DNA from 2 places in the Variovorax sp. P4_B10 genome. Region 1 is predicted to be linked to the other one. Evidence: riboswitches for the same ligand, from Rfam matches in the RefSeq annotation. Region 1 holds a riboswitch; the other holds the start of a gene.
The links. A riboswitch is a leader RNA that binds a small molecule or an ion and turns the genes downstream of it on or off. The one in region 1 is predicted to bind glycine.

Region 1 (14,228 bases):
ATCAGGTGCTTGACGCAATGCTGGGCTACCAGCTGCTCGCCTTCGAGCTTGGTGCGGCCGTAGACGCTGAGTGGCCCCGTTGCATCGTCTTCTTTCCAGGGCTTGCTGCCGCTGCCATCGAAGACGTAGTCGGTCGAGTAGTGAACCATCAGCGCGCCGATCTGCTGCGCCGCCTCGGCCACCACGCCGGGCGAGGTGGCGTTGAGCTTGCGGGCGAACTCGGGCTCGCTCTCGGCCTTGTCGACCGCGGTGTGAGCGGCGGCATTGACGATCACGTCGGGCCGCACCTTCAGCACCGTCTCGGCCAGCTGCTCGGGGCGGCTGAAGTCGGCATTGAAATCGGTGCTGTCGAAGTCGAGCGCGACCAGCTCGCCCAGGGGCGCGAGGCTGCGCTGCAGTTCCCAGCCGACCTGTCCGCCCTTGCCCAGCAGCAGCAGCTTCATGCCGTGGCCTTCGCTGGTGCCGCGTCGTACTGCTTCTGGACCCACTCGCGGTAGGCGCCGCTTTGCACGTTGCGCACCCATTCGCTGTTCGCGAGGTACCACTCGACGGTCTTGCGGATGCCGCTGTCGAAGGTCTCGACGGGCTTCCAGCCGAGCTCGCGTTCGAGCTTGCGCGCGTCGATGGCGTAGCGGCGGTCGTGGCCCGGGCGGTCGGTGACGTAGGTGATCTGCTCTTTGTACGGTTGACCGTCCGACCTGGGGCGCAGTTCGTCGAGCAGCGCACACACGGTGTTGACGATCTCGATGTTGGGCTTCTCGTTCCAGCCGCCGACGTTGTAGGTCTCGCCGAGCTGGCCGGTTTCGAGAACCCGGCGGATGGCGCTGCAGTGGTCCTTCACATAGAGCCAGTCGCGCACCTGCATGCCGTCGCCGTACACGGGCAGGGGCTTGCCGGCCAGTGCGTTGACGATCATCAGCGGGATCAGCTTCTCGGGGAAGTGGAAGGGCCCGTAGTTGTTCGAGCAGTTGGTGGTGACCACCGGCAGGCCGTAGGTGTGGTGCCAGGCGCGCACGAGGTGGTCGCTGGCGGCCTTGCTGGCCGAGTACGGACTGTTGGGTTCGTACTTGTGCTCTTCGGTGAAGGCCGGGTCGGTCTTGGAGAGCGAACCGTAGACCTCGTCGGTGGAGACGTGCAGGAAGCGGAACGCCGCCTTGGCATCGGCCGGCAGTGCGCTCCAGTGGCCGCGCACGGATTCGAGCAGGCGGAAGGTGCCGAGCACATTGGTCTGCACGAAGTCTTCGGGGCCGTGGATCGAGCGATCGACGTGCGATTCCGCGGCGAAGTTCACGACGGCGCGCGGCTTGTGCTCGGCCAGCAGGCGGTCGAGCAGCGCGCTGTCGCCGATGTCGCCCTGCACGAAGATGTGCTTCGGGTTGCCCTGGAGCGACGCGAGCGTCTCCAAGTTGCCCGCATACGTGAGCTTGTCGAGGTTCACGACCGGCTCGTCGCTCTGCGCGATCCAGTCGAGTACGAAGTTGGCGCCTATGAAGCCCGCGCCGCCGGTTACCAGGATCATGGGGTCCCCTGTTGTTGTCAGAACGATCGCCCTTCGGCGAGTGAACGGGCGATTATCCCATTGGCCCGCAGGGCCGAAGTCCGGGGTTGGCGCATCTGCGGCCTCCACCTACAATCGCCCCACTGCAGGAGAGCGGGCCACCCCGGTGGCCCTACCGAAGGCGCAAACTCCCATAAACGCTCAGGTCGGCCCGAACAGGGGGTCAGTACTGCATCAAATCAAACGCCGTCTGGAGAGCCATCACCCACCTTGCGTGGCCGTGATGCACCGAAGGAGCAAACCCGTTGCAAGGCGCAATCGGGTGAATCTCTCAGGTACCGAGGACAGGGGGAGCGGCAACTTGGACCGTGGTCGTCCGGTTGCTTGCTATTGATTCAATAGCAAACCACGCCCGCCGTTCAAGCGCTGCAACCTCAAAGGTACTTGAAATGCGCGTGATCGTTCTTGGCGCCGGCCTGCTCGGCGTGACCTCGGCTTACTACCTCCAGCAACTCGGCCACGACGTGACCGTGATCGACCGGCAGGCCACCCCGGCCGCCGAAACCAGCTTTGCGAACGGCGGGCAGATCTCGGTCAGCCACGCCGAACCCTGGGCCAACCCGAGCGCGCCGCTCAAGGTGCTGCAATGGCTGGGCAAGGAAGATGCGCCGCTGCTCTTTCGCATCCGCGCCGACATGCGCCAGTGGCTCTGGGGCCTGCAGTTCTTGCGCGAATGCACGCCGGCGCGCACGAAACACAACATCGAGCAGATCGTCCGCCTGGGCACCTACAGCCGCGAAATGTTGCAGCAGTTGCGCCGAGATACCGGTCTGAGCTACGACCAGCGCACCCAGGGCATCCTGCATTTCTATACGACGCAGAAAGAGTTCGACGGCGCACTCAAGCCCGCCGAGCAGATGCGCGCGCTGGGCTGCGAGCGGCTGGTGATCTCAGCCGACGAGGCCGTGAAGATCGAGCCCGCCCTCGCCCACATCCGCCCGCAACTGGCCGGCGCCACCTACACGGCCGAAGACGAATCCGGGGACGCCAACCGCTTTGCGCGCGAACTCGTGGGCCTCGCCGCCGCGGCCGGCGTGAAGTTCCTCATGAGCCACACGGTGACTGCCCTGCGCGAAGCCGGCGGCAGCATCGACCACGTCGAGGCCACCGACAGCGAAGGCCGCTTCCAGCGCATCCGCGGCGACGCCTTCGTGCTCGCGATGGGCTCGCTCAGCCCGCTCTACGCGGCGCCGCTGGGCATCCGCCTGCCGATCTACCCGGCCAAGGGCTACTCGGTGACGCTGCCCGTCAAGGACGCATCGAAGGCGCACCAGGTCTCGCTGACCGACGACGAGTTCAAGCTCGTGTTCTCGCGCTACACCTCCGAGTCGGGCGACCGCCTTCGCATCGCCGGCACGGCCGAGCTCAACGGCTACGACCGCGACCTGAACCGCGTGCGCTGCGAAGCCATCGTGCGACGCGTGGAAGAACTGTTCCCCGGCGCCGGCGACACCACGCAGGCCCAGTTCTGGACCGGCCTGCGTCCCGCGACGCCGAGCAATGTGCCGATGATCGGCAAGACGAAGCTGCCGAACCTGTACCTCAACACCGGCCACGGCACGCTCGGCTGGACGCACGCCTGCGGCTCGGGCAAGTCGATCGCGCGGATCGTGAGCGGGCTCGCGCCCGAGGTGGATTTCGCGTTCACGGGGATTGCGTCAGCGAGTCTCGCAGGGGCCACTCGCACCTACCCGACGAGTGCATCGTGAGACATTGACTGGTTCAGGCTTGCACACCGCTCGAGCAAGGGGAGGCGGAATTCAATGCGCCGCAATCGCCATTTGAAGGTCGTCGACAGGCTCACGGCTGTCGACGCTCGCAGCTTCGTCCTCGCCGCTATTCAGCGCGTCAGCTCTTAGCAAGTGAAGCCCGAAGCCCAAGCATCGAGCGTCCGTGCTTGGAGATAGATCGCAAGGTCGATGCGCACCCTTCACCAAAAACTCAGCCATCAAGAACGACTTGGCGTGCAATTGGCACGCCTCGAAATCGCGGAAGAACATCAACGATTCGTCTATCTTGATGGGTTGGCAGGTTTCGCCATTGATTCGAACCTCCAGTTCAACCGAAGGGCTTCCCTTCGGTTGATAGAGTGCGCCTATCACGGTGATTCGCACCCGCTCAACGGCATGGAGTTCTGCGGTGTCGAGCATCAGAAGAAAGGATGCTTTTCCCCCTGAGCTCCAGACACCCCAGGTTTCTGGCTCATGCCAGCCAGAAGTCAGCCCCGGTGCATAAGCGCTGTCGCTTCCGAATCGGACATCGCCACCCAACGCCACCCTGGGGGTAGACCGCACTCCGGCAGCGTCGAGTTGCAGTCCCCAACGAACCCCGAAAGCCTGATCTATCAGGCCAGAATTGGCCGTGGATATGACCGCAGCATAGCGTCTCCTCGGCATTAGAAAAAATGGAACGCACGATCGGCTGACCGCATCCCTCATCACAGGAAGCGATGCTATTTCGCTTCCGACAGGGATCCAGTCGCTGCAATCAACCGGGAGATAGGCAGCGTTATTTCTATCCTGCTCAATGATTCTTTCCTTTCGCCGACCGAAATACTCCGCCTCGATCAGCGCACCAGACGAAATTCCGGCGAAGAAATCGACATTTTCGGCGCACAGCATCGCGTATATGTTGCAATCAACTTCGACTGCATTCGGTATGCGCCGGAATAAATCATCGAGCTGCGCCGTATTTTCTTGATAAGGATGCGGCTTGATCGCCAGAACATCCACGGTAGCCGCCAGGCAAGCGACTTTCTCAATCACATCCATCGGACGTACAAGTTGCCCATTGCACACCAGCGCCAGATCAACTTCAGTCTGCCCCAGAAAAACGCCAACCCGTGAATCACGGCAGAACATTGCGCTGTCACCTCGCCGCGAGAAGAGGGCCTTCATTCCAATCACCGCACTTTGAAATGTTTCATTTGGCACTTTGACCCTGGAAAAGACGGTCGCAATTTTTCTATTGTTGGTTCGCACGCCCAGATGAAGATGACGGGAAAATCGCAGCGAATGCACTTCCACATCAATAAATGATGCACCGCAGGAGCGAATATATTGCAATACGGAAGGAGGCATCCCCCATCCGATGACCAAACTCTTCTCGCCAAGTCCCAGTACGTTCAATTCCGGTGCAGGCTTCAGGTCGGCGATGGCAGCACTTGCCCAGCCGTCCTTCGTTCGAGGCAAATTCAGCGAATCCATGATGGATCCGACGGGAATCCGACCTCCGTCCGAAACTGGGTATTCCTCGCGCTGGGGTATTCCCAAGGATTGGCACGAAAAAGAAAAAAGACCGCGAAGAAAGCGTCGATTGGACGGGTGAGATCGAAGTCCGTTTTCTTCGGATCGAAAGAAATCATCCAAAAATATGATTTCATTGAAAGCCAAGCAACTCATCGTGAAACACAGAACCTGGAGGTTCTCCAGCAAGCCATCGAAGCGAAATATTTATACTTAAGTACACAAAATTCTGGGCAGTCGCCAGCCTCGCGGAATCGGCTCGCTCGTCTAGTTATCTTTTGTGACAACTTGATTACATCAAATAATTAACAACTCTGCTTTTGCGTCGCTGGCCCCCCGCAAAAACCCGGCGCGCACGGGCCCTTGGCGTCACCATGCCAAGATCAAAAAAAGGGGGAACATCGCGGCCATCGCGAAGCTGCCAAGCAAGGGCGATCCCGGACCACAACGCGGACGCTGTTAAGCAGAGGCTCTCGACGCGGCAGCGCCGATCAAGCCAGTACCACTACGGCCGCCACGGCCGGGCCCGACGCAAGCAGCAGACGGCTTTGCCCGTCAATCCGCAGTGGTGAACACCGTCAACACGCCGGTATAGCCATACAGATGGTGCCGGGCGATCTCGCCCGCGGCGAAGAAACCGACCAGCGGCACATCGCCCAATGCGTGCCGCACGATCTGCAGCTCGGCGCCCGGTGCACCGAAGTGCGGCCCGCCGCGCCCCGAGCAGCTCACGTACACCGCGCCCGCAATGCGGCGTGCGGGATGCGGCGCCGCTTCGGCCTCGCCCGCCGCGACGGCGCGGGCGGTGGCCAGCGTCTGCTCTTGCGGCTCGAGCTCCTCGCGGATTTCCGCGCAGATGCGCATCAGGTCGGCACGCGCGGCCTGCGCGTTGCGGCGGCAGAAGGTCAGCCGCATGCCGGCCTCGGCCACGTCGGCGATCGCGATGCCGCGGCGCGTGGGGTCCAGGCCGATGATGTGGCGCACCAGCACATCGGCCCCCAGGTCGCCGGTGCGGCGAATGCCGTCGCTGCCCGCGTCGGCGAGGCCCACCAGGGTGGCACGCACGGCGTCGATGGCCTCCTGCGGGCGTTCGAGCGACACCTGCAGGTCGGCCAGCAGCACATCCAGCGCGGGCTCGCCATCGAGCTTGAGCACCAGGTTGCCGTCGGCCTCGGTGATCTCGCGCTCGCGCACCGCACCCGAGCGCAGCGGCTGGCAGCCTTGCGTGACGCGCGACACCAGCCGCACGCCGTCTCCGAACACCACGCCCGACAGACCGCCCGAGAACACGCCGCCCGCCGCGCCGTGCCCGCGGATGTTGCCGTTGCCGCCAACGGCAAACTGCAGCGCACCGCCGCGGCCCGACGAGAGTCCGCCGAACAGGTAGCCGGTGTCGGTGCGGCCGGCCATCTCGCCGATCAGCTCGGTCAGGTCGGGCGTTGCGGGGTCCGCATGGACGAGCGCCGTGTGCGCCTCGAACCCGCTCATCTCCGAACTGCTCAGCGGCGCCACACCCGAGAACACGCGGTACTGGTCGCTCGGCAGCGCGCACAGCATCAGGCTCATGCCGGGCTCGTCGAAATATTCGGCGTTGTTGGCCGAAACCCCGACGCCGACCGTGCCCGACCAGTCGGTCACTTCGGGCAACTCCGCGCTCAGGTGATCGAGGATCTCCTGCGCATCGGCCGCATAGTGGTCGGTGATGTAGAGCAGCCCGAGCGTCGGCGACGACGCGTAGTCGGGCAAGGCCATCTGCGCGCGCAGCTGGGCCAGCACGAGGCCGGCCGCCATGCGCCATTGCGGATGGGTGGCATGACCGGTGGGAAACAACTTCATGATGCGTGCCAACCCGTTCTCTTCAAAAAAGCATGTACGTATGACGTCAGCGCCGGCCGGTGGTTCGCTTGCGCGCAGCGGGCGACGCCTTTTTCTTCGCGGCGGGCGCTGCCGCCTTCTTGGCCGCGGGCTTGCCGGCGGCCGGCTTGCCCATCACCTTGCCGACCGCATCGGCCAGCGGCTGGGCCACGGCGGGCACCTTGAGCTGGGCCGCATCCTGCAGCGCCGAGCTGGCGATCTGCTGGAACTGCTCGGTCAGCGAGCCCCACCATTGCATCGGGTCGACCACGCCGGTCTCGCCCGACGATGCCGCGGCGGCCGAGGCCGGCTTGCTGCGGGGTTTCTTCGGTGCCGGCGTCTCTTCCGGCTCGGCCTCGGCTTCGGGCTCGACCGGCGCAGCCGCCACCGGTGCGGGCGCAGGCGCAGGCGCGGGGGCCGGCGCCACGGCGGCCGCCTGCCTGGTGAACGCGTTGGCGATGTCTTCCATCCGCACATTCATGCCGCGCAGGGTCGACAAGGTCATCTTCTGCACTTCGAGCGCCTGGATCGTGGCCTTGAGCGCATGGCCGTTCTGCTCGAGCCAGTACTGCACCGTCTTGAGTTCCTGGATGCGCTTGTCGACCTCTTCCACGCTCAGCGTGGGGGCCACCCAGCTCGCCAGGCTCGGAATGCCCGGCACCGATCCGGCGCCGGCACCCGCAGCGGCGCCCCCCGCAAGATTCTTCAGAAAGTCGAATCCAGGGACGAATTGACTGAAGGCAAAGGGTTGGCTGGCGTTGCTCATGCAGGGGGTCTCCGGGTTGGGTTTTCTTGTGTTCCCAGCTTACTCCAAGCCTTTGGCGTTTGGCCCGGACCGCCCCGCCTGTTACCTGCCGTCAAAGCTCGCTGCGGACCCTGCTGAAAACCTTCCAGAACGTGGCGTCCTGCGAAGTGGCGAAATTGATCCGCATCATCGTGCTCGGCGGCCGGCGCGCGTGGAACAGCGAACCCGGCGCGAGCAGATAGCCCTGATCGAGCATGCGCTGGGTCAGCGCATCGGTATCGACGCCGGTATCGACCCAGCCGAACAGCCCGGCCGGCTCCGACGCGAAGGTGCAGCCATGCGACATCGCCAGCTTGACCGCCCGGCCGCGCGCGCCGTCGAGCCGGATGCGCACGCGCTCGGAATGGCGGCGCAGCTGGCCTTGATCGATGCACCACGACAACGCCCGCTCGAACAGCGTGGGCGAGGTCAGCGTGGCCAGCAGCTTGGTTTCGAGCAGCCGCTCCTTCAGCGCGGGCGGGGCAGCCAGGAAGCCGATGCGCCAGTTGGGCGCCAGGATCTTCGCGAAGCCGCTCACGTAGATCGTGCGCTGCAGCCCGTCGAGCGCGCTCAGCCGCGTGGCGTGCTCGGGCGCGAGGTGGCTGTAGGTGTCGTCCTCGACGATGTGGAAGTCGTGCTCGTTGGCCAGCTTGAGCACGCGGTGCGCGCTGCCCGGCGTGAGGCTGTAGCCGGTCGGGTTGTGCAGCACACTCACGCTGACGAAGAGCTTGGGGCTGTGCAGCTTGCAGTACTGCGCCATCACCTCGAGGTCGGGCCCGTCGGCGCGCCGTGGCACCGGCAGGATGCGCATGCCCAGCGCCTCGAGCCGCGCGAACTCCAGCGCCCAGCCCGGCTCCTCGACCATCACCGGGTCGCCCGCGCGCAGCAGCGTGCGGCTCACGATGTCCAGCGCATGGGTGGCGCCGATCGTGGTGATGATCTGGTCGGGCGCGGCAGGCACGTTGATGCCCACGAGCTTTTGCGAAAGGCTGCGGCGCAGGCTCATGTCGCCGGCCGGCTCGCCGTACTGCAGCGACAGTTCCTGCAACACGGCTGTACTGGTCATGCGCCGCACCGCGGTCGGCATGAAGGTCGACGACATCCAGTCCGGCGGAAACACGCCCATGCCCGGTTGGGGCTTGTCGCTCGGGCGGTGGAACATGCTGCGGATCAGCGAGCTGGCGTCGGCCGGCACACGCGAGGCCATCATCTGCATGACCATCGGCGCCGCGTTGGGCGGCGTGCGGCTCTCCTGCGCGGGGGCCGAATCCCGCACGTAGAAACCGCGCTGCCGGCGGGCTTCGACCAGGCCCTGCGCCAGCAGCTGGTCGTAGGCGGCAACGACCGTGTAGGGGCTCACGCCCTGCTGCCGCGCGCATTCGCGCACCGACGGCAGGCGGGCGCCGGGCGGCAGCAGGCGGGTGCGGATGCGCTCGGCCAGGCGGTCGGCCAGTTGCCCCGTCAGCGACTGGGTGGAGGTTCGTGTCAGCATGCGGTCGCTCCGTGAGGGGCGCTGTGTCGAAGGAATGGCCAATACAGATGCCTTGTTTGTTCGACCATCTGTACTGGAACTGTAATGGTCTCAAGTTTAGAGTGTGTGCCATGAACTGGCAAGAATTCACCGCGCTGCTGGTGCTGGCCACGGCGATGAGTTTTTCGCCCGGGCCCAACACCACGCTGTCCACCGCCCTCGCGGCCAACGGCGGCCTGCCGCGCGCCATGCGCTTCGTGGTCGCGGTGCCGATCGGCTGGACCTTGCTGCTGGTGCTTTGCGCGGCCGGCGTCGGCGCGCTGGTGGTGGCGGTGCCGCCGCTGCGCCTGGCCATCAAGGCCCTCGGCATCGCCTACTTGTTGTGGCTGGCCTACAAGCTCAGCGGCAGCGGCACGCTCGGCCGTGCCGACAGCGCCAGCCTCACCGTCGGCTTCGGCCAGGGCGTGATGCTGCAGTTCGTCAACATCAAGGCCTGGCTGCTCGCGCTCACGCTGGTGGCGGGCTGGATCGCGGGGCAGCCCGATGCACTCGGCCGCTTCGCCATCGTGGCGCCGGTGATGCTGGCCTATGCCTTCGTCAGCAACTTCACCTATGCGCTGGTCGGCGCGCTGCTGCGCGAATGGCTGGCCAAAGGCAAGCGGCTGCTGTGGTTCAACCGCGCGATGGCGGCGGTGCTGGTGCTCACGGCCTGGTGGATGCTGAGCGTATGAGCAGCAAACTCAACATCAGGGACGAAACGCTCGGCATGTGGCTGGGCGTGATCGGCGTGGCCATGTTCGCCATCACGCTGCCGATGACGCGCCTGGCCACCGGCTCGCACGACGCGCCACAACTGTCGCCATGGTTCGTCACGCTCGGGCGCGCGGCGCTGGCGGGTGTGCTGTCGGCCATCTTCCTGCTCGTCACGCGCTCGCCGCGACCGGCCGCGCACCAGTGGAAGCCGTTGGGCATCGCGGTGCTGGGCAACTGCATCGGCTTCCCGCTGCTGCTGGCCTACGCACTGCGCGTGGTCACGGCCAGCCACGCCGCAGTGGTGACGGCGTTGTTGCCGCTCGTCACGGCCGCCGTCGCGGCCTGGGTGCTGCACCAACGCGCGCGGCTCGGTTTCTGGCTGTGCGCCATCGCGGGCAGCCTGCTGGTGCTGGTGTTCTCGGTGCTGCGCGCGAGCCAGAGCGGCCACGGCTTCGGTTTCGAGTGGGCCGACCTGCTGCTGGTCGGCGCGGTCATCGCCGCCTCCTTCGGCTACATCTACGGCGCGCAGGTCACGCCCTCGCTGGGCGCAGAGCGCGTGATCTGCTGGGTCTGCGTGATGGCGCTGCCCGTCACGCTGCCGGCCACGCTGGCCATGTGGCCGCAGCAGCCTATCGCCACCTCGGCCTGGATGGGCTTCGTCTATGTCGGCACGTTCTCGATGTGGATCGGCTTCTTCGCCTGGTACCGCGGCCTGGCGCTGGGCGGCGCGCTGCGCGTGAGCCAGACGCAGTTGCTGCAGCCCTTTCTCTCGATCCTCGCGTCCATCCCGCTGCTGGGCGAACCGCTGGACGTGGTGACGCTGGGCTTTGCCATTGCCGTGGTGGCCACGGTGGTCATCGGCAAGCGGCTCTCGCAGCCGCAAGCCGCGCCCGCCGCCGCGCCGCTGCCTGCCGGCGCGGCCGGAAGAAGCTGATGGCCAGCCCACTTCGCACCCGCTGAAACAAAATCCATGTTGCGTCCCTTGGCGACCTGCCATCGAATCTCACCTCACCGCCTGAAAGAAGAAACCCCATGAACTGGAAACTCGCCGCCCGCGCCGCCAAGATGAACCCGTCGGTGCTGCGTGAAATCCTCAAGGTCACCGAGCGCCCCGGCATCATCAGCCTGGCCGGCGGCCTGCCCTCGCCCAAGACCTTCCCGATCCAGGCTTTTGCCGATGCCTGCGCCGACGTGCTGCACAACGACGGCCAGGCCGCGCTGCAGTACGCCGCCAGCGAAGGCTACGCGCCGCTGCGTCAGGCCGTGGCCGACATGCTGCCGTGGAACGTCGACCCCGCCCAGGTCCTGATCACCACCGGCTCGCAGCAGGGCCTCGACCTCGTGGCCAAGGTGCTGATCGATCCGGGCAGCAAGGTGCTGGTCGAAACGCCCACCTACCTTGGCGCGCTGCAGGCCTTCGGCCCGATGGAGCCGAATCCGGTGAGCGTGGCGAGCGACGAGGAAGGCGTGATCGTCGAGGACCTGGTCGCCAAGGCAAAGGACTCGCGCTTCATCTACCTGCTGCCCAACTTCCAGAACCCCACCGGCCGCACCATGACCGAGGCGCGCCGCGCCGCCGTCTCGGCCGCCGCCGCCGAAGCGGGGCTCCCGATCATCGAAGACAACCCCTACGGCGAACTCTGGTTCGACGAAGCCCCGCCCCTGCCGCTGACCGCGCGCAACCCCGAAGGCTGCATCTACCTGGGTTCGTTCTCGAAGGTGCTGGCGCCCGGCCTGCGCCTGGGCTTCCTGGTGGCGCCGAAGGCCATCTACCCCAAGCTGCTGCAGGCCAAGCAGGCGGTCGACCTGCACACGCCGATCTTCACGCAGCGCATGGTGTCGGCCGTGATGAAGGACAACTTCCTCGACCGCCATGTGCCCACGATCCGCGCGCTCTACAAGCGCCAGCGCGACGCGATGATCGCCGCGCTCACGCGCGAAATGGCGGGTCTGGACGTGAAGTTCAACGCGCCCAAGGGCGGCATGTTCCTGTGGGCGCGCCTGCCCGAGGGCGTCGACACCGTGAAGCTGCTGCCCAAGGCCGTCGAGCGCAACGTGGCCTTCGTGCCCGGCGCGCCGTTCTATGCGGGCCAGGGCGATCCGCGCACGCTGCGCCTGTCGTTCGTGACGGCCAGCGTCGAGGAGATAGACACCGCCATCGCCGCGCTGGCCGTGACACTGCGCGAGGAACTGGCGCTGCTCGGCGAGCACAAGCTCGCACCCGCAGCGGCCTGAACGGCGGCCGGAGACATCGCGGAGACGCAAGAACAGGACTCCCCATGATCGGACTCGCAACCCTTTCGCTCTTCCTGCTCGCGGTGCTGGCGCTGTTCCTCTCGCCCGGCCCGAACATGGCCTTCGTGCTGTCGCACGGCGTGGCGCACGGCCCGCGCGGCGGGTTCGCCGCGGCGCTCGGCATCTCGGCGGCCGACCTGGTGCACACGCTCTTCGCGGCGACCGGCGTCACCGCGCTGGTGGCCGCGTGGCCGCCTTCGTTCGACGTGCTGCGCTATGCGGGCGCGCTGTACCTGGTCTGGCTCGCGGTGCAGGCGCTGCGCGGCGGCGGTGGCCTGCGCGGGGGCGCACCGGCGCAGACGGCCGGCTTCGGTCGCATCGTGCGCATGGCGCTGCTGAACAACCTGGTCAATCCGAAGGCGCTGCTGTTCTTCATGGTCTTCCTGCCGCAGTTCGTCGATCCGGCGCGCGGCAGCGTGCCCCTGCAACTGGTGCAGCTGGGCGTCGTGCTCTCGATGGCCGCGCTCGCGTTCAACACCGCTCTCGGCGCCTGCAGCGGGCAGGTCGGACGCTGGCTGCAGCGCCGTCCCGGCACGGCACGGTTCCAGAGCGGGTTGCTCGCCGCCGTGATGCTGGGCCTGGCCGTGCGCCTGCTCTTCCTCGACCGGCCCGCGTCGCGCTGAAGGCAAGGACATCATGAACATCCTGAAGATCGCAGCCTTCTCCGACGGAGATACAGGCGGCAACCCTGCCGGCGTCGTCATCGGCAATGCGCTGCCGCCGGCGGCACACATGCAAAGCATCGCGGCGGACGTCGGCTTCTCGGAGACCGCGTTTGCGGCCCGGACCGGCACCGGTTGGCGCGTTCGCTACTTCTCGCCGCAATCCGAAGTGCCGTTCTGCGGCCACGCAACGATCGCCTTGGGCGCCGCGCTGGCGCTGCAACAGGGCGATGGCGTGTTCGCGCTGACGCTGAACCATGCGGAGATCACGGTGGAAGGCCGGCGCAACGGCAAGGTTGTCGCCGCCGCACTGCAGTCGCCCCCCACGCGCAGCGCCCCCGCGACGCCCGAGCTGATTTCCGATGCGCTGGCCCTTTTCGGCTATGCGCCCGAAGATCTCGACCCTCGCATTCCACCCGCAGTGATCCACGCGGGCGCAGACCACCTGGTACTGGCCCTGAGGAGCCGCGCCGTGCTGTCGGCCATGGCCTATGCACTGGAAGCGGGCCGCGAACTGATGGACCGCGCCCAACTGACGACCATCGTTCTGGCGCATTCCGAAACTGCGCAGTTGTTCCACACGCGCAACCCCTTCGCATCCGGCGGCGTCTACGAAGATCCGGCGACAGGCGCGGCAACGGCTGCGCTGGCCGGTTACCTTCGGGATATCGCATGGCCGCACGGCGGCGCCATCGACGTGGTGCAGGGTGAAGACATGGGCATGCTGTCGCGCCTGCACGCAGACATTCCGCCAGTACCCGGCAGCTCGATCCGTGTGTCCGGCAGTGCCCGGGTCATGCCAGCCTGAGTCATCGAAACAGAGAAGGAAACCCGTCCATGCTGAACATCTGGGGCCGCATCAGCTCGATCAACGTCCGCAAGGTGGTGTGGTGCGCGCAGGAGCTCGGGCTCGACTTCCAGCGCACCGAGGCCGGCGGCAGGTTCGGCGTGGTGCAGACGCCCGAATACCTCGCGCTCAATCCGAATGCGATGGTGCCCACCATCGACGACGGCGAAGGCGCCGAACGCGTGACGCTCTGGGAGTCGAACGTGATCGTGCGTTACCTCTGCGCCAAGCATTCGCACGGCACCTTCTACCCGAGCGAACTGCCCGCGCGCTTCGACGCCGAGCGCTGGATGGACTGGCAGCAGACCACGCTCAACCGCGCGAGCCGCGACGCCTTCGTGCAATGGGTGCGCACGCTGCCTTCGGAGCGCCAGCCCGCGTTGATCGAGGCCTCGGTGCGCGAGAGCGAGGTGCTGTTCGCGATGCTCGACGCGCACCTCGCGCACCGGCCCTACATGGCCGGCGAGCGCTTCACCATGGCCGACATTCCCGTCGGCTGCGAAGCGCACCGCTGGTTCGGCCTGCCCGCCGCGGAATACCACCGGCCGAGCTGGCCGAACGTGGAGCGCTGGTATGCAGCCCTCATTTCCCGCCCGGGCGCGCGTGGCGTGCTCGACCTTTCCCTTGAATGAACCTGATGAAATCCCGCCCCTTCAAGCAAGTCGACGTCTTCACCGCCACGGCCTACCGCGGCAATCCGCTCGCAGTGGTGATCGACGGCACGGACATTGACGACGCCGCGATGCAGCGCTTCGCGCA
Region 2 (14,228 bases), on a different contig from region 1:
ATGCGATCGGGCGAACGGCTGCCGCAGAGCTACGTGGGCGTGCTGACCGACGCGCAGGGCCAGGGCCGGCTGCTGGTCAGTTCGCTGCGGCATGGCAAGACGCTCACGCTCAAGGTGCTGGGCGTCGCGCCCATCGCACCCGCACTGGCGAGCGACGAACGGCTGGTCCTGTGGGCCCTGCCCGCCGACGGGGCACCTTTCGCGATAGGCGTGGTCCCTGTCAACGGAACCCAGGTCTCGGCCTTGCCCGACACCTCCGAGAAACTGCTGTCCAAGGTGTCGCGCCTGATCGTCACGCGCGAGCGCAGCGCAACGCCTTCGGCACCCAGTTCCGACGTGGTGTTGACTGGGAGCTGCGCCAAACTCTGGTGAAGCGGTTCGCGGTGGTGTCCGTGAAACTCCCGACACGGCGAAGCCCCCGGTTGCGGCATAGTCGCATGCGCCTGACGCATTCCTGACCACATCCCCCCGGAGACACCATGAAACTCGGCCACATCGCCGCCGCCTGCCTTTCGCTTGCCCTGGGCACATCCGCCCTGGCACAACAACCGACGGTGCTGAAGATCGGCTACGCGACCTCCAAGGAGTCGCACTACGGCGTGGGCTCCACGGTGTTCTGCGACGAGGTCGAGAAAGGCACGCAAGGCCGCTTCAAGTGCCAGCACTTCGCCAACTCGGCCCTCGGCGGCGAGCGCGAGCAGATCGAGGCCATCCAGCTCGGCACGCAGGACCTGGTGAACACCTCGACCGGCCCGGTGGGCAACTTCGTGCCCGAGGTCAAGATCGTCGACATCCCCTTCCTGTTCCGCGACTACGACCATGCGCGCAAGGTGATGGACGGCCCCATCGGCCAGGACATCCTGACCAAGTTCCCGAGCAAGGGCATCATCGCGCTGGCCTGGACCGAGAACGGCTTCCGCCACATGACGAACAGCAAGCGCGACATCGTCAAGCCCAGCGACGCCGCCGGCCTGAAGATGCGCACCATGGAAAACAAGGTGCACATGGACGGCTACCGCACCTTCGGCATCCTGCCGACGCCGATGGCCTTCCCCGAACTCTTCGGCGCGCTGCAGCAAGGCACGGTCGACGGCCAGGAGAACCCGATCCCGGTGATCCTGGCGTCGAAGTTCTCGCAGGTGCAAAAGCACCTGTCGCTCACGGGACACGTGTATTCGCCGGCGCTGCTGCTGCTCTCGCCCAAGGTGTGGAACAAGCTCTCGGACACCGACAAGAAGGTCTTCGTCGAAGCCGCGAAGAAGGCGTCCATCGCCCAGCGCAAGAAGGTCAACGACGACGAGAACAACGGCATCGCCCAGCTCGAGAAAGACGGCATGAAGGTCACGAAGAACGTCGACGGCGCCGCCTTCCGCGAAGCCCTGAAGCCGGCCTACGTAGGCTACGCCAAGGAGTTCGGGGCGGACAACATCAAGAAGATCACGGACATCCAGTAAGCCTGCGCGCCAGCTTCTTCCGATGACCGCGCCCGGCCCGCTTCAGTGCGCCGGGCGCTTCGTTTTTTCAAGACAAGAACAGAGAACAACAAACGTGCAAGTTTTCGAGCGCTACTTTCTGGCCGCCAATCGCTGGGCGTTGATCCTCCTGCTGGCCGCCATGTCGGTCATCATCTTCACCAACGTCGTCATGCGCTACACCACGAGCCAGTCGCTCGAATGGGCCGAAGAGGTGTCGCGCCACATGATGATCTGGCTCACCTTCCTGGGGGCCGGGCCGGTGCTGCGCTACGGCGGCCACATCGCGGTCGAGAACCTGCAGGACGCGCTGCCGCGCAGCGCCGCCATCGCAGTGCGCGCCTTCGTCGCTGCGCTGCTGTTCGCCTTCTTCGGCTTCATGGCCTGGTACGGCTGGCTGTACATGGAGCGCACGATGTTCCAGCTCACGGCCGTGACGCAGATTCCGTTCGCCTACATCTACAGCGCGATGCTGTTCGGCGGCGTGCTGCTGGTCGTGCACTGGCTGCTGGTGGTGCGCGGCTACGTGATGCGGCGCGAGTTCGCCTCCGACGCGCACTTCGACGCCAACGCTTCGGCGTCGCTGTAAAGGAACGACCATGGATGCCAGCATCGTTCTGATCGTCTCCGCCTGCGTGTTCCTGGCCATCGGCGTGCCGGTGGCCTTTGCGCTGGGCCTCTCCACCGTCACCACGCTCATCCTTGCGGAGAACTATCCGCTGATGGTGCTGCTGAAGGAAACCTTCACCGGCATCGACAGCTTTCCGCTGATGGCCGTGCCCTTCTTCATCCTTGCGGCCGAGCTCATGAGCGGCGGCTCGCTCACCGAGGTGCTGCTGCGCTTTGCGGGCCAGTTCGTCGGCCACCGGCGCGGCGGACTGGGCTACACCAACGTGGTGTCGCTCACCTTCTTCTCGGGCATCTCGGGCTCGGCGCTGGCCGATGCGGCGGGGCCGGGGTCGATGCTCATCAAGATGATGGACAAGGCCGGCTACGACCGCTCCTACGCGGCGGCGCTGACGGCCTCGACCGCGATCGTCGGGCCGATCATTCCGCCCTCGATCATCATGATCATCTATGCGCTGCAGGACGAGAGCGTCTCGGTCGGCACGCTGTTCGCGGCCGGCATCCTGCCGGGCATCCTGATCGCGGTGGCGATGTGCGTCGTGAACTTCCACGTCTCGAAGAAGCGCAACTACAAGGGCGACGGCCAGACGCCGCCGCTGCGCGAGATCCTCGTCACCACCTGGAAGGCGATTCCCGCGATCCTGCTGCCGGTGGTGATCCTGGGCGGCATGCGCGCCGGCTGGTTCACGCCGACCGAGGCCTCGGTGGTGGCGGTGTTCTATGCGCTGGTGTGCGGCAAGTTCGTCTACCGCACGCTCGAGTGGAAGATGCTGCCCGACATCCTCTCGCGCTCGGCACTGCTCTCGGCCTCGGTGCTGATCATCATCGGGCTGTCGGCCTCGTTCGCGTGGGTGCTGACCATCGAAGGCATTCCGCAGCAGATGGCGGAATGGCTGATCAGCATGAATCTCTCGCCGTGGATGTTCCTGATCATCGTCAACGTGTTCCTGCTGCTGTTCGGCATCTTCATCGAACCGCTGCCGGGCGTGATGGTGCTGGCACCGATCCTCGCGCCGGTGGCGATCAAGCTGGGCGTCGACCCGGTGCACTTCGCGATGATCGTGATCTTCAACCTCACGCTCGGCATGATCACGCCGCCGGTGGGCGGGTTGCTGTTCGTGACCTGCAATGTGTCGAAGGTGCCGATGTCGGCGCTGGTGAAGGAATTGGTGCCCTTCCTGTGGGCGCATGGTGCGGTGCTGATGATCCTGACCTTCGTGCCGGCGCTCAGCACCTGGCTGCCGCGCGCGCTCGGGTTCAAGTAGCCCTGCGCGGCCGACTTCACGGCGGCCCACGGCCGCGGCGGTGATTTTTCCCTCCAGGGAAAATGGTTCATGAAGATGTCACCGCTTGCAACGATGCTGCAGCCCTCGATCTCCGAAAGCTGTGGCCGCCATGTTTCCTACCAAGACCGACAAGGCTCGCGACGAACTCCAGGGCGGCCAGCGCACGCTCACCCAGCGGGAGCGCGCGCTGCTGCTGATGGCCGACGGCCGGCGTACGCTGACCGACTTCAGCCCGATGTTCGCGAACCGCACCGAAGCCGAGCAGGCGATCCAGGCGCTGGTGCTCAAGGGCTACCTGCAGGACCCCCAGGCGATCGCCGCCGCCACGGCGCAGGCGGCGGCACAGGCTGCCGCCGCTGCCGCACCGCCCGCCCCGGTGCCGGCGGTCGACCCGATCCGGCTCGCCACCTCGGCCGACAACTTCGACGGCAAGCGCTCCCTGGCCACCACGCGGATGTTCCTGTTCGACATCTGCGAGCGCATGTTCGTGCGGCGCGACCCCAAGTTCGCCCTGCAGATGCGCGACGCCCTGCGCGAAGCCCGCGACCGGGAGGCGATGCTGACCATCGCCGCGCTGATGCTCTCCGAAATCGAGAAAACCGCCGGCGCCGAGCGGGCCGAGTCGCTGCGCGAGCGCATCGAGCGGCTGCTGCCACCGGCTGAAATCGTGCACTGACGCCGCGGGCTCCGGGGCCCGCGATCCACTACACTTGGCGGGGTCAGGAGAGAGCACCGCCACGCGGGGCCGCCGAAGGCGCAGGGGATTCCCGAACGCTCAGGCAAAAGGACTGACAAGGCGTTGGTGCAAACCAGCGTTTCCTTGCTGGAGAGAGGCCGTTGCGCATGCACCGGCCCACCGAAGGAGCAAACCCCGATCGTGGGGCGAATCTCTCAGGTAAAGCGGACAGCAGGGGTGGCCCGTGGCGTTGCAGCCATGGATTTCGACTGCCCCTTTGGAGTGCCCCGTGGCTGCTTCTTCCGCTTCATCCGACACCCAGCTTCTCAAGACGCCGCTGTACGACCTGCACGTGGAGCTCGGCGCCCGCATGGTGCCCTTCGCCGGCTATTCCATGCCCGTTCAGTACCCCGCCGGCCTGATGGCCGAGCACAAGCACGCGCGCGATGCGGCCGGCCTGTTCGACATCTCCCACATGGGCCAGCTGCGCCTGGTCGGGCCCGATGCGGCGGCCGCCTTCGAAACCCTGATGCCGGTCGACGTGATCGACCTGCCGGCCGGCAAGCAGCGCTACGGGCTGCTGCTGAACGACGAAGGCGGCATCCTCGACGACCTGATGTTCTTCAACGAAGGCCACGGCTCGATCTTCGTGATCGTGAACGGCGCCTGCAAGGTGGCCGACATCGCCCACATCCAGCAGAAGATCGGCGCGCGCTGCAAGGTGCAGCCCCTGCCCGACCATGCGCTGCTCGCCCTGCAGGGCCCACAGGCGGCCGCCACCCTGGCGCGCCTGTCGCCCGGCATCGAGCGCTTCGTGTTCATGACCGGCGGCGCGGTGCAGATCGGCGGCATTCCCGCTTTCGTCACCCGCAGCGGCTACACCGGCGAAGACGGCTTCGAGATCTCGGTGGCCGGCAAGGACGCCGACGCCCTCGCCCGCCTGCTGCTGGCGCAGCCCGAGGTCAAGCCCGTCGGCCTCGGCGCGCGCAACTCGCTGCGCCTGGAAGCCGGGCTCTGCCTGTACGGCAACGACATCGACACCACGACCACGCCGGTCGAGGCCTCGCTCAACTGGGCGATCCAGAAGGTGCGCCGCACGGGCGGCGCGCGCGAAGGCGGCTTCCCCGGTGCAGCCAGGATCCTGGCCCAGCTCGACGCCGCCGCGGCAGGCGCCGCCGGCCACACCGACCACCACACGCTGAAGCGCAAGCGCGTCGGCCTCGTGGCGCTCGAACGCATCCCGGTGCGCGACGGCACGGTGCTGCAATCCTTCGAAGGCCACGACATCGGCTTCGTCACGAGCGGCCTGCTCGGCCCGACGGCCGACCGGCCCATTGCCATCGCCTACGTCGCCACCGCTTTCTCCGAGCCCGGCACGCGCGTGCAGGCCATCGTGCGCGGCAAGCCCGTGCCGATGGAAGTCTCGACCATGCCCTTCGTGCCCACCCGCTACTACCGCGGCTAGGCTCTGCACCCCGATCATCATTTTTTCCACGAGGAGTTTTTTTCATGAGCATCAAGTACACCAAGGACCATGAATGGGTGTCCGCCGAAGGCGGCGCAGCCACCGTCGGCATCACCGTGCACGCGCAGGACGCGCTGGGCGACGTGGTGTTCGTCGACCTGCCCGAAGTCGGCAAGAGCTTTGCGCAAGGCGATGTCGCCGGCGTCGTCGAATCGGTCAAGGCCGCAGCCGACGTGTTCATGCCCGTGTCGGGCGAGATCACCGAAGTCAACGAAGCCCTGCGCGCCGACCCGTCGCTCGCCAACAGCGACCCGCTGGCCAGCGGCTGGTTCTTCAAGGTCAAGCTGAGCGACCCGGCGCAACTCGACGCGCTGCTCGATTCCGCCACCTACGACAAGTTCGCCGCCGAATCCTGATCGCCTGACTCCTCTCCCGAGCATCCCCTTCCTCCCCGAGCCTTCACCGCCATGCCGATTCCCGCCCTTCCCTCTTTGCAAGAACTAGAGAACGCCGAAGAATTCCTCGCCCGCCACATCGGCATCGATGCAGCGGACGAGGCGCGCATGCTGCCGGTGATCGGCTCGGAAACGCGGGCGGAGCTCATCGACGGCATCGTGCCCGCGGCCATCCGCCGCGCCAAGCCGATGCGGCTGCCGGCGCCCGTCACCGAGGCCGATGCGCTGGCCGAGCTGAAGGCCATGGCGTCGAAGAACAAGGTATTCAAGAACTTTATCGGCCAGGGCTACTACGGCACGCACACGCCGGGCGTCATCTTGCGCAACGTGCTCGAGAACCCCGCCTGGTACACCGCCTACACGCCCTACCAGGCCGAGATTTCGCAGGGCCGCATGGAAGCCCTGCTCAACTTCCAGACGATGGTGTGCGACCTCACGGGCATGGCCATCGCCAACGCCTCGATGCTCGATGAAGCCACGGCCGCGGCCGAGGCGATGACGCTCGCCAAGCGCAGCGTGAAGAGCAGGAGCAACGTATTCCTGGTGTCGGGCGACTGCCATCCGCAGACCATCGAGGTCATCAGGACGCGCGCCGCGCCGCTGGGCATCGAGGTCAAGGTGAGCACCGTATCCGAAACACTGCCGCTGCTGATGGCGAGCGGCGGGTTCTTCGGCGTGCTCGCGCAGTACCCCGCCACCACCGGCCATGTGCACGACCTGCGCCCGCTCGCGGGCCACGCGCACCAGTGCGACGCCGCCTTCTGCGTGGCGGCCGACCTGCTGGCGCTGACGCTGCTCGCGCCGCCCGGCGAGTGGGATGCCGACATCGTCTGCGGCACCACGCAACGCTTCGGCATGCCGCTGTGCAACGGCGGCCCGCACGCGGCCTACCTCGCCTGCCGCGACGAATTCAAGCGCTCGCTGCCGGGCCGCCTGGTCGGCGTGAGCGTCGACACGCACGGCCAGCCCGCCTACCGCCTCGCGCTGCAAACGCGCGAGCAGCACATCCGCCGCGAGAAGGCCACGTCCAACATCTGCACCGCGCAGGTGCTGCCGGCCGTCGTGGCCAGCATGTACGCCGTGTACCACGGGCCCGACGGCCTCACACGCATTGCACAGCGCGTGGCGGCGCTCACGGCCATCCTCGCGCAGGGCCTCACGCAGATGGGCCGCGAACCGGTCAATGCATTCGCCTTCGATTCGCTGACGATCCGCACCGGCGACGACACGCCGAAGATCATCGAGCGCGCCTACGCCGCCGGCGTCAACCTGCGCCAGCGGCTGCAGCAGCACCTGGGCATTTCGCTCGACGAGACCAGCACCCGCGCCGACGTCGAAACGCTGTGGGCCCTGTTCGTTCCCGCCGGCACGCCGATGCCGCGCTTCAACGACCTTGTCAACACCGCGCCGCGCCTGCCCGAAGACCTGCGCCGCACCAGCGCCTTCCTCACGCACCCGGTGTTCAACACCCACAAGAGCGAGACCGCGATGCTGCGCTACATCCGCAGCCTGTCGGACAAGGACCTCGCGCTCGACCGCAGCATGATCCCGCTCGGCAGCTGCACCATGAAGCTCAACGCGACCAGCGAGATGATCCCGATCACCTGGCCCGAGTTCGCCGACATCCACCCCTTCGCACCGGCCGACCAGCAGCTGGGCTATGCGCAGCTCGACGCGCAGCTGCGCGCCTGGCTGTGCGAGGCAACAGGCTATGCAGGCATCAGCCTGCAGCCCAACGCAGGCTCGCAGGGCGAGTACGCGGGCCTGCTGGCCATCAAGTCCTTTCACGAAGCCAAGGGCCAGGGCCACCGCAACATCTGCCTGATTCCCTCGTCGGCGCACGGCACCAACCCCGCAAGTGCGCAAATGGTGGGCCTGCAGGTGGTAGTGACAGCCTGCGACGCGCAGGGCAACGTCGACATGGACGACCTGAAGCGCGCCTGCGAAAAGCACAGCAAGCACCTCGCCGCCGTGATGATCACCTATCCGAGCACGCACGGCGTGTTCGAAACCCGCGTGAAGGAACTCTGCGAGCTCGTGCATGAACACGGCGGCCGCGTGTACGTCGATGGCGCCAACATGAACGCGCTGGTCGGCGTGGCCGCGCCGGGCGAGTTCGGTGGCGACGTGAGCCACCTGAACCTGCACAAGACCTTCTGCATTCCGCACGGCGGCGGCGGCCCGGGCGTGGGCCCGGTGTGCGTGGTCGAAGACCTCGTGCCCTACCTGCCGGGCCATGCGACGGCCGGCGTGCCGTCGAACGGCGTGGGCGCCGTCTCGGCCGCACCGCTGGGCAACGCGGCCGTGCTGCCGATCAGCTGGATGTACTGCCGCATGATGGGCGCGAAGGGCCTGCAGGCCGCGACCGAAATCGCGATCCTCAGCGCCAACTACATCAGTGCGCGCTTGAAGGACCACTACCCCACGCTGTACGCGAGCCCCAACGGCCACGTCGCGCACGAGTGCATCCTCGACCTGCGCCCGCTCAAGGACACCAGCGGCGTCACCGCGGAAGACGTGGCCAAGCGACTGATCGACTACGGCTTCCATGCGCCGACGCTGAGCTTCCCCGTGCCCGGCACGCTGATGGTCGAGCCGACCGAGAGCGAGCCGCTGGCCGAGCTCGACCGCTTCATCGACGCGATGATCGCGATCCGCGGCGAGATTCGCCGTGTGGAAGAAGGTGTCTGGCCGAAGGAAGACAACCCGCTCAAGCACGCCCCGCACACCGCGGCCAGCCTGCTCGGCACGGAATGGTCGCACCCGTATTCGCGCGAACTCGGCGCCTACCCGCTGGCCGCGCTCAAGCAGGCCAAGTACTGGCCGCCGATCGGCCGTGTCGACAACGTGTACGGCGACCGCAACCTGTTCTGCAGCTGCGTGCCGGTCGGCGACTACGAGGAAACCGAAGAGGCCTGAAGACGCAAGCGCGACGGCCCCGCGCCGTCGCGCCGCGGCACCGTTCTGCGGTCAGGCTTCGCGGCGATACATCGCCCACTTCACGGTCAGGATGTCCGCTGCGATCTTGGCGGCATTGACCCCGGCATAGGTTTCGGACGGGTCGAATTCGAATGCCTCCTGGTACCGCTTGATCTGTGCGTAGTCCCGGTCGAAGGTCATCGGACCCATGAGTTCGGCCGGATCGACGCCCGCGGGAAGCGCCAGGAATTTCTTGGGATCGGTAGTACTTTGATAGAGGTCGACGCTCATCGGGTTCATACGGTTGTCCTCGAAATCTTGAGAACAAATCATCTGCGCCATCCGCGCCGCGTGCAATCGGCCTGCGCCTACACGGCGCAGCGCCTCAGGGCTGCTTCTTCTTTACCAGTTCGCCGGTGGCGATCTGCTCGCGGAAGCCGCGCAGGCTGGCCTTGGCCCGGCGTTCGTTCTCCGGCCCCATGCGCACCATGATCTTCTGGCCGGACGACAGCGATTCCAGCTTCGGATCGACGTACTCGTAGCGCACCCAGGGCCGCTGCGAGGGCACGTCGCCCTTCACCTCCACCAGCCGCACCTGCACCGGCCCCTGCGGCTCGGGTGCCTGCAGCAGATGGTCGATCACGGCGATGAGCCGGTCGTTGAAATAGCGCCCGGGATAGCCGAGCTCTTCGTAGGCTTGCTGGAAGAGCGGGTAGAGCCGGGCATACACCTTGGCCGCCTTGCCCGGATCGACCGACTCGGCAAACAGCACGATGGCGTTGTAGCGCGCGGCATTGTTGGCCGCAATGGCCTGCCTCTCGCCCTGCCCTTCGGTGATGAAGCGCTGCTTCGTCGGCCGCACCGGCCATGCGCTCGCAGGCGCCTGCTCGCGCGCGAGGTTGTCGACCGTTGCCACGAAGCGGCGCACGATGCCGTCGAACTGCAGGAAGCCTGCCACGTTCTTGCTGCCGAACAGATCGACGAGTTCCTTCATCACGCGCGTATCGGAATCCGCGACCGTGGGCAGCCCCGCGCCCGGGAGCGCGATCGCATCCATGGGGTTCTTCGGCTCCAGGGACTCGGGCTGAGGTGCGGGCGCCGGTGCGGGCGCAGGCCCGTCGTTCGGCGCGGCGGCGACCGGCACGGGCTCGAGTTGCTTTTGTTGCTGCTGGTACCAGCGCCAGCCGAAAAAAGCGGCGGCCAGCACCAGCAGCGCGATGACGACGATGGTCCCCATCGAGGTCTCGCGGCGGGGCCTGAACTCTGAGGCGTCCCTGGAGTCGTTGGAAGATTCGCTGTCGGACATGGCGGCACTTTCCTTTGCTGGAGGATGGGTGGTGCGGAGGTATCGGTCAATGTTGCACCAATTGGGGCCTCCGCAATGCCACGGCCTCGTAACGCCCTGTGACGCGCCGCCGGCGCGAAAGTTCAGCCCAGGCGAACGACGTGCGCCTGGCGCGGGTCCACCTTGCCCGCGTGCAGGTCGGCAATCACCGCCTGCGCATGCACGAAGCCCTCGCCCTGCACCAGCGCCATCCAGCGGTTGCCGGGCTTGCCCAGCTCGGCGATGAACCTGCCCTGCGCCTCGTTGAAGCGGCGGTTGACCTCCTGCGGACCCCAGTCGGCGTTCCGCTTGCGGATCTGCACGGGCGCGAAGTAGAGCTGGGGCGTCGGGCCGGGCAGCGAAGCGGTGTCGCCGAGAAACTCGGTCTTCTGCGCCGAGCCCGCATAGCAGTCGTACACCAGCGCCGCGCCGAAGTGGTGGTGGATGGTGGCGCGCAGCGCGTCGTTGCCCGAGAAGTCGATGTAGAGCGTCGGCACATCGGCGGGCAGCGTGGTGACTTCCTCGTAGCGCAAGGTGCGGTCATAGCAGCCCAGCCCGTCGACGAAGGCGCGATTGGCGGCCGAGGTGGCCGCAATCAGCTGCAGACCTTCGCGCCTGTCGAGGCAGAACGCCGTGCCGAATGCGGTCTTGCTCGATGCGCTGGACACCACCACCTGCTTCGCACCGAAGAAGGCGTTGTCCTCCAGGAAATCCGCCAGCATGAACGAGGTGATGAAGAGCGGGCGCACCAGCATCTGGTAGTCCTCCTGCGCCGCGGCATAGCCCGCGTCGTTGCTGCAGCGCATGTACTGGTTGTAGGCCGACACCAGCGCATGGCGATGTTCGGCCCCGTCGTAGAAGCCGCGCGCCGTCACCCGCACCGGCTGCATGCGCAGGTGGCTCGCGATGGGAAAGTAGCCGTAGAAGCGCTCGCCCACCGCCACGCCCTCGGCGTTCGAGGCCGCCACGTCGGCGAAGCCCCATACCGGCATGTGGCCCCAGTCGGCATCGCCGGTCGGGAAGAACTGCCAGTACTTCATCACTGCGTCGCCGAAGGCCGCGTAGGTGATGTTGTTGGTGGTCAGCGCGAAGCGGCCGATCTTCATCAGCACCTCGCCGGGCTGCAGCGCACCGGCGTCGGGCGCGGCCACCAGCCGGGTGGTGCCGAGCGCGTTCTTGCGGGTTTCGAGGCGGGTTAAAGTGAATGCGTTGTTCATTCGCAAACTGTAGGACGGCCCGCCTTGCAGCGGGTTCGGAAACCCAGTCCATGCCGGCCGCACCCCGCTCCAAGCCCCTGAAACGCCCCACGCAGGCGCGCAGCAAGTTCACCGTCCAGGCGATCTACGACGCCTTTGTTCGGATTTGGACCGCGCACGGCTGGGAAGGCGTGACCACGCGGGCCGTGGCGCTGGAAACCGGCATCGCGGTCGGCACGCTCTACGACTACTTTCCCGACAAGGAAGCCCTGCTCTCGGGCTATGTCCGCCACTGCATCGAGGCGCTGCTCGCGCGGCTCGATGCGGAGGCGATCGCGCCGACGGACATCGACTGGCGCGAACGCGTGAAGCGCCTGGTGCGCATCACCTGCGACACGCGGCTCGAAGGGCTGCCGGCCTTCGACCCCGAGATGCTGATGCTCGAGCACCGCGTGGCCGAGCCCAAGCACCATCGCCGGGTGTACGACGAACTCGCCGAACGCTGGCTCGGGGCCTTCGCTGCCTGCAAGGACCTGCCATTGCCGCCCCCACCTGCCACAGTCCACGCCCTGCTCACCGCCGCCTGGGGCGGACGCCGCTATCGCCTGCTGGTGCAGCCCGAGGCCGCCGGCGACGGCTGGGTGGGCGAGATGGAGGCGATGGTCACGGCGCGCCTGTCGCCGCGCTGAGCGACTGCAGCCACGCCAGCGTGCCCTGCAGCTCGGCCGGGCGGATCTCGTGCGCGCCCGGAAAGTCCGAACCCGACAGCGCCAGCGGCAGGCCACGCGCCAGTTCGCGCGTGGCCTGCGCAGCGCTCGGGGGAATCACGTTATCGGCGCTGCCATGGCTCACCCACAGCGCCTTGCCCTCGAAGGCCTCCGGCGGCGCGATGTGCGGCACCACCTGCGACAGCAGCCGGCTGTGCCACACCATCGCGGCACGCACCTTCGCGGGCTGCGTGAGCAGCAGCGACAGCGCCATGATCCCGCCCTGGCTGAAACCACCGACCACGATGCGCTCCGGCGGCACGCCGAGCTGCTGCGCCGCCGAGGCGATCATCTCGCCGACCAGGAAGCGGCTTTCGCGCTCCTGCTCTTCGTTGATGTGCCGCTCGCCGTTGGGCAGCACCTCGAATTCGAACCACGCATAGGCATCGGGCGACAGCACATAGGGCGCACGCAGGCTCAGCACGTGAAACTGCGGCGGCATCAGCCGCGCGAGGCCGAACAGGTCCTGCTCGTTGCTGCCCACGCCGTGCATCAGCACCAGCAGCCAGGGCTCGCGGACGTCGGCCTGGGCGCCGTGCGCCAGGAACTTGAAGGGCAGATGGAGTTGTTGGGTCATGGATGGTTCAGAGGGATGCATGAAAGCCTTGCGCCAGCGCCCGGGTCACCTCGGCCGAAGACACTTCGCGGCAGCCGGTGGCGTTCTGCCCCGACCACAGCGGAGAAAAGTCGCCGCTGCCCTGCGCCTCGGCCTTGGCGCGCAGCGGCGCGATGCCCGAAGTGGCGAGCGGAAACTCGGGCGCGGCCGCACCGATGGGGCCCAGCTCGCGCATCACGCGGTTGACGATGCCGCGTGCCGGGCGGCCGGTGAACAGGTTGGTGAGCGCGGTGTGGCGCGCGGCGTCGCTCTTGAGCGCCGCGCGGTGAATCGCGGTCGTCGTGGCTTCCGGCGTCAGCATGTAGGCGGTGCCGACCTGCACGCCCGCAGCCCCCAGCGCCATGGCCGCGGACACGCCGTTTGCGTCCGCGATGCCGCCGGCCGCGATCACCGGCACCTTCACGGCGCGCACCAGCTGCGGCAACAGTGCGAAGGTGCCGAGCTGCTTCGTCAGGTCGTGCGACAGGAAGTGACCGCGGTGACCACCGGCTTCCAGCCCCTGCGCGATGACCGCATCGGCGCCGTGCGCTTCGAGCCACAAGGCCTCGTCGACCGTGGTGGCCGACACCAGCACCTTGGCGCCCCAGCTGCGCACCTGCGCCAGCAGCGCCTCGGACGGCAGGCCGAAATGGAAGCTCACCACCGGCGGCTTGAACTCGGCCAGCAGATTGGCCACCTCGGCGCTGAAGGGATTGCGCCCCGGGCCGGTGGGAATGCTCGCCGCATCGATGCCGAACTCGGCGTAGTACGGTGCCAGCGCGGCGCGCCATGTCGCCTCGCGTTCGGCACTCGGCGCCGACGGCGTGTGGCAGAAGAAATTGACGTTGTAGGGCTTGCCGGTGCCGGCGCGGATCGCCGCGAGCTCGCTGCGCATGGCATCGGGGCTCAGCATGGCGCACGGCAGCGAGCCGAGCCCGCCTGCATTGCTGACCGCGATGGCCATCGCGCTGCCCTGGATGCCGGCCATCGGGGCCTGAATGAGCGGGAGGTCCGTGCCGAGGAGTTGTTGCAGCGTGGTCATTTTTGAAAGCGCTCCTTGTTCGTGTGTCGTCGGATGCCGGCCATTCTCCCGCCAAGCCGGAGGTTGCGGCGGCGGCGGGGTCATCATCGCCAAATGGCTTCGGCACAATCGCGCGCATGCCCCTCCTGAACCCGACACGGCCTGCGACTCCCTCGCGGCCGCTGCAGCGCACCATTGCTGCTGCCATTGCCACCGCCGGCCTCGTCATGCTCGGCGGCTGTCCGCAGAAAGAAGAAGCCCCCGTTACCACCGCCGACGCGCAGGCGGACCAAGCCGCAGTGGCCGTGGCAACCGCCGAGGCCGTTGCCCCCGTGGCACCACCTGCGCCACCAGTGCCTCGCCCCACCGCATCGGCCACGCTCAAGCGAGCCGAACTCATGGCGCTGGTATTCCCCGACTCCCAG

Region 2: another riboswitch for glycine. It lies ahead of gcvT (glycine cleavage system aminomethyltransferase GcvT); the one in region 1 lies ahead of AC1DXX_RS17655 (D-amino acid dehydrogenase).

What each region holds. Positions count from the first base shown of each region.
Region 1 covers NZ_JBFUHN010000035.1:46,776-61,003, forward strand. Annotated here, with positions in the region: gene rfbD (dTDP-4-dehydrorhamnose reductase) at 1-443, opposite strand, end outside; gene rfbB (dTDP-glucose 4,6-dehydratase) at 440-1,519, opposite strand; glycine riboswitch at 1,635-1,727, shown strand; glycine riboswitch at 1,739-1,856, shown strand; gene AC1DXX_RS17655 (D-amino acid dehydrogenase) at 1,948-3,267, shown strand; gene AC1DXX_RS17660 (hypothetical protein) at 3,319-4,950, opposite strand; gene AC1DXX_RS17665 (FIST signal transduction protein) at 5,359-6,639, opposite strand; gene AC1DXX_RS17670 (PhaM family polyhydroxyalkanoate granule multifunctional regulatory protein) at 6,686-7,423, opposite strand; gene AC1DXX_RS17675 (aminotransferase-like domain-containing protein) at 7,515-8,933, opposite strand; gene AC1DXX_RS17680 (LysE family translocator) at 9,044-9,643, shown strand; gene AC1DXX_RS17685 (DMT family transporter) at 9,640-10,599, shown strand; gene AC1DXX_RS17690 (aminotransferase-like domain-containing protein) at 10,698-11,900, shown strand; gene AC1DXX_RS17695 (LysE family translocator) at 11,945-12,583, shown strand; gene AC1DXX_RS17700 (PhzF family phenazine biosynthesis protein) at 12,597-13,430, shown strand; gene AC1DXX_RS17705 (glutathione S-transferase family protein) at 13,460-14,101, shown strand; gene AC1DXX_RS17710 (PhzF family phenazine biosynthesis protein) at 14,107-14,228, shown strand, end outside.
Region 2 covers NZ_JBFUHN010000071.1:1,686-15,913, forward strand. Annotated here, with positions in the region: gene AC1DXX_RS26015 (anti-sigma factor) at 1-372, shown strand, start outside; gene AC1DXX_RS26020 (TRAP transporter substrate-binding protein) at 480-1,454, shown strand; gene AC1DXX_RS26025 (TRAP transporter small permease) at 1,549-2,061, shown strand; gene AC1DXX_RS26030 (TRAP transporter large permease) at 2,072-3,364, shown strand; gene AC1DXX_RS26035 (hypothetical protein) at 3,495-4,061, shown strand; glycine riboswitch at 4,096-4,186, shown strand; glycine riboswitch at 4,199-4,303, shown strand; gene gcvT (glycine cleavage system aminomethyltransferase GcvT) at 4,351-5,526, shown strand; gene gcvH (glycine cleavage system protein GcvH) at 5,571-5,942, shown strand; gene gcvP (aminomethyl-transferring glycine dehydrogenase) at 5,994-8,900, shown strand; gene AC1DXX_RS26055 (hypothetical protein) at 8,952-9,200, opposite strand; gene AC1DXX_RS26060 (DUF3014 domain-containing protein) at 9,286-10,206, opposite strand; gene AC1DXX_RS26065 (DUF2855 family protein) at 10,329-11,441, opposite strand; gene AC1DXX_RS26070 (TetR/AcrR family transcriptional regulator) at 11,492-12,109, shown strand; gene AC1DXX_RS26075 (alpha/beta hydrolase) at 12,084-12,764, opposite strand; gene AC1DXX_RS26080 (NAD(P)H-dependent flavin oxidoreductase) at 12,772-13,824, opposite strand; gene AC1DXX_RS26085 (hypothetical protein) at 13,941-14,228, shown strand, end outside.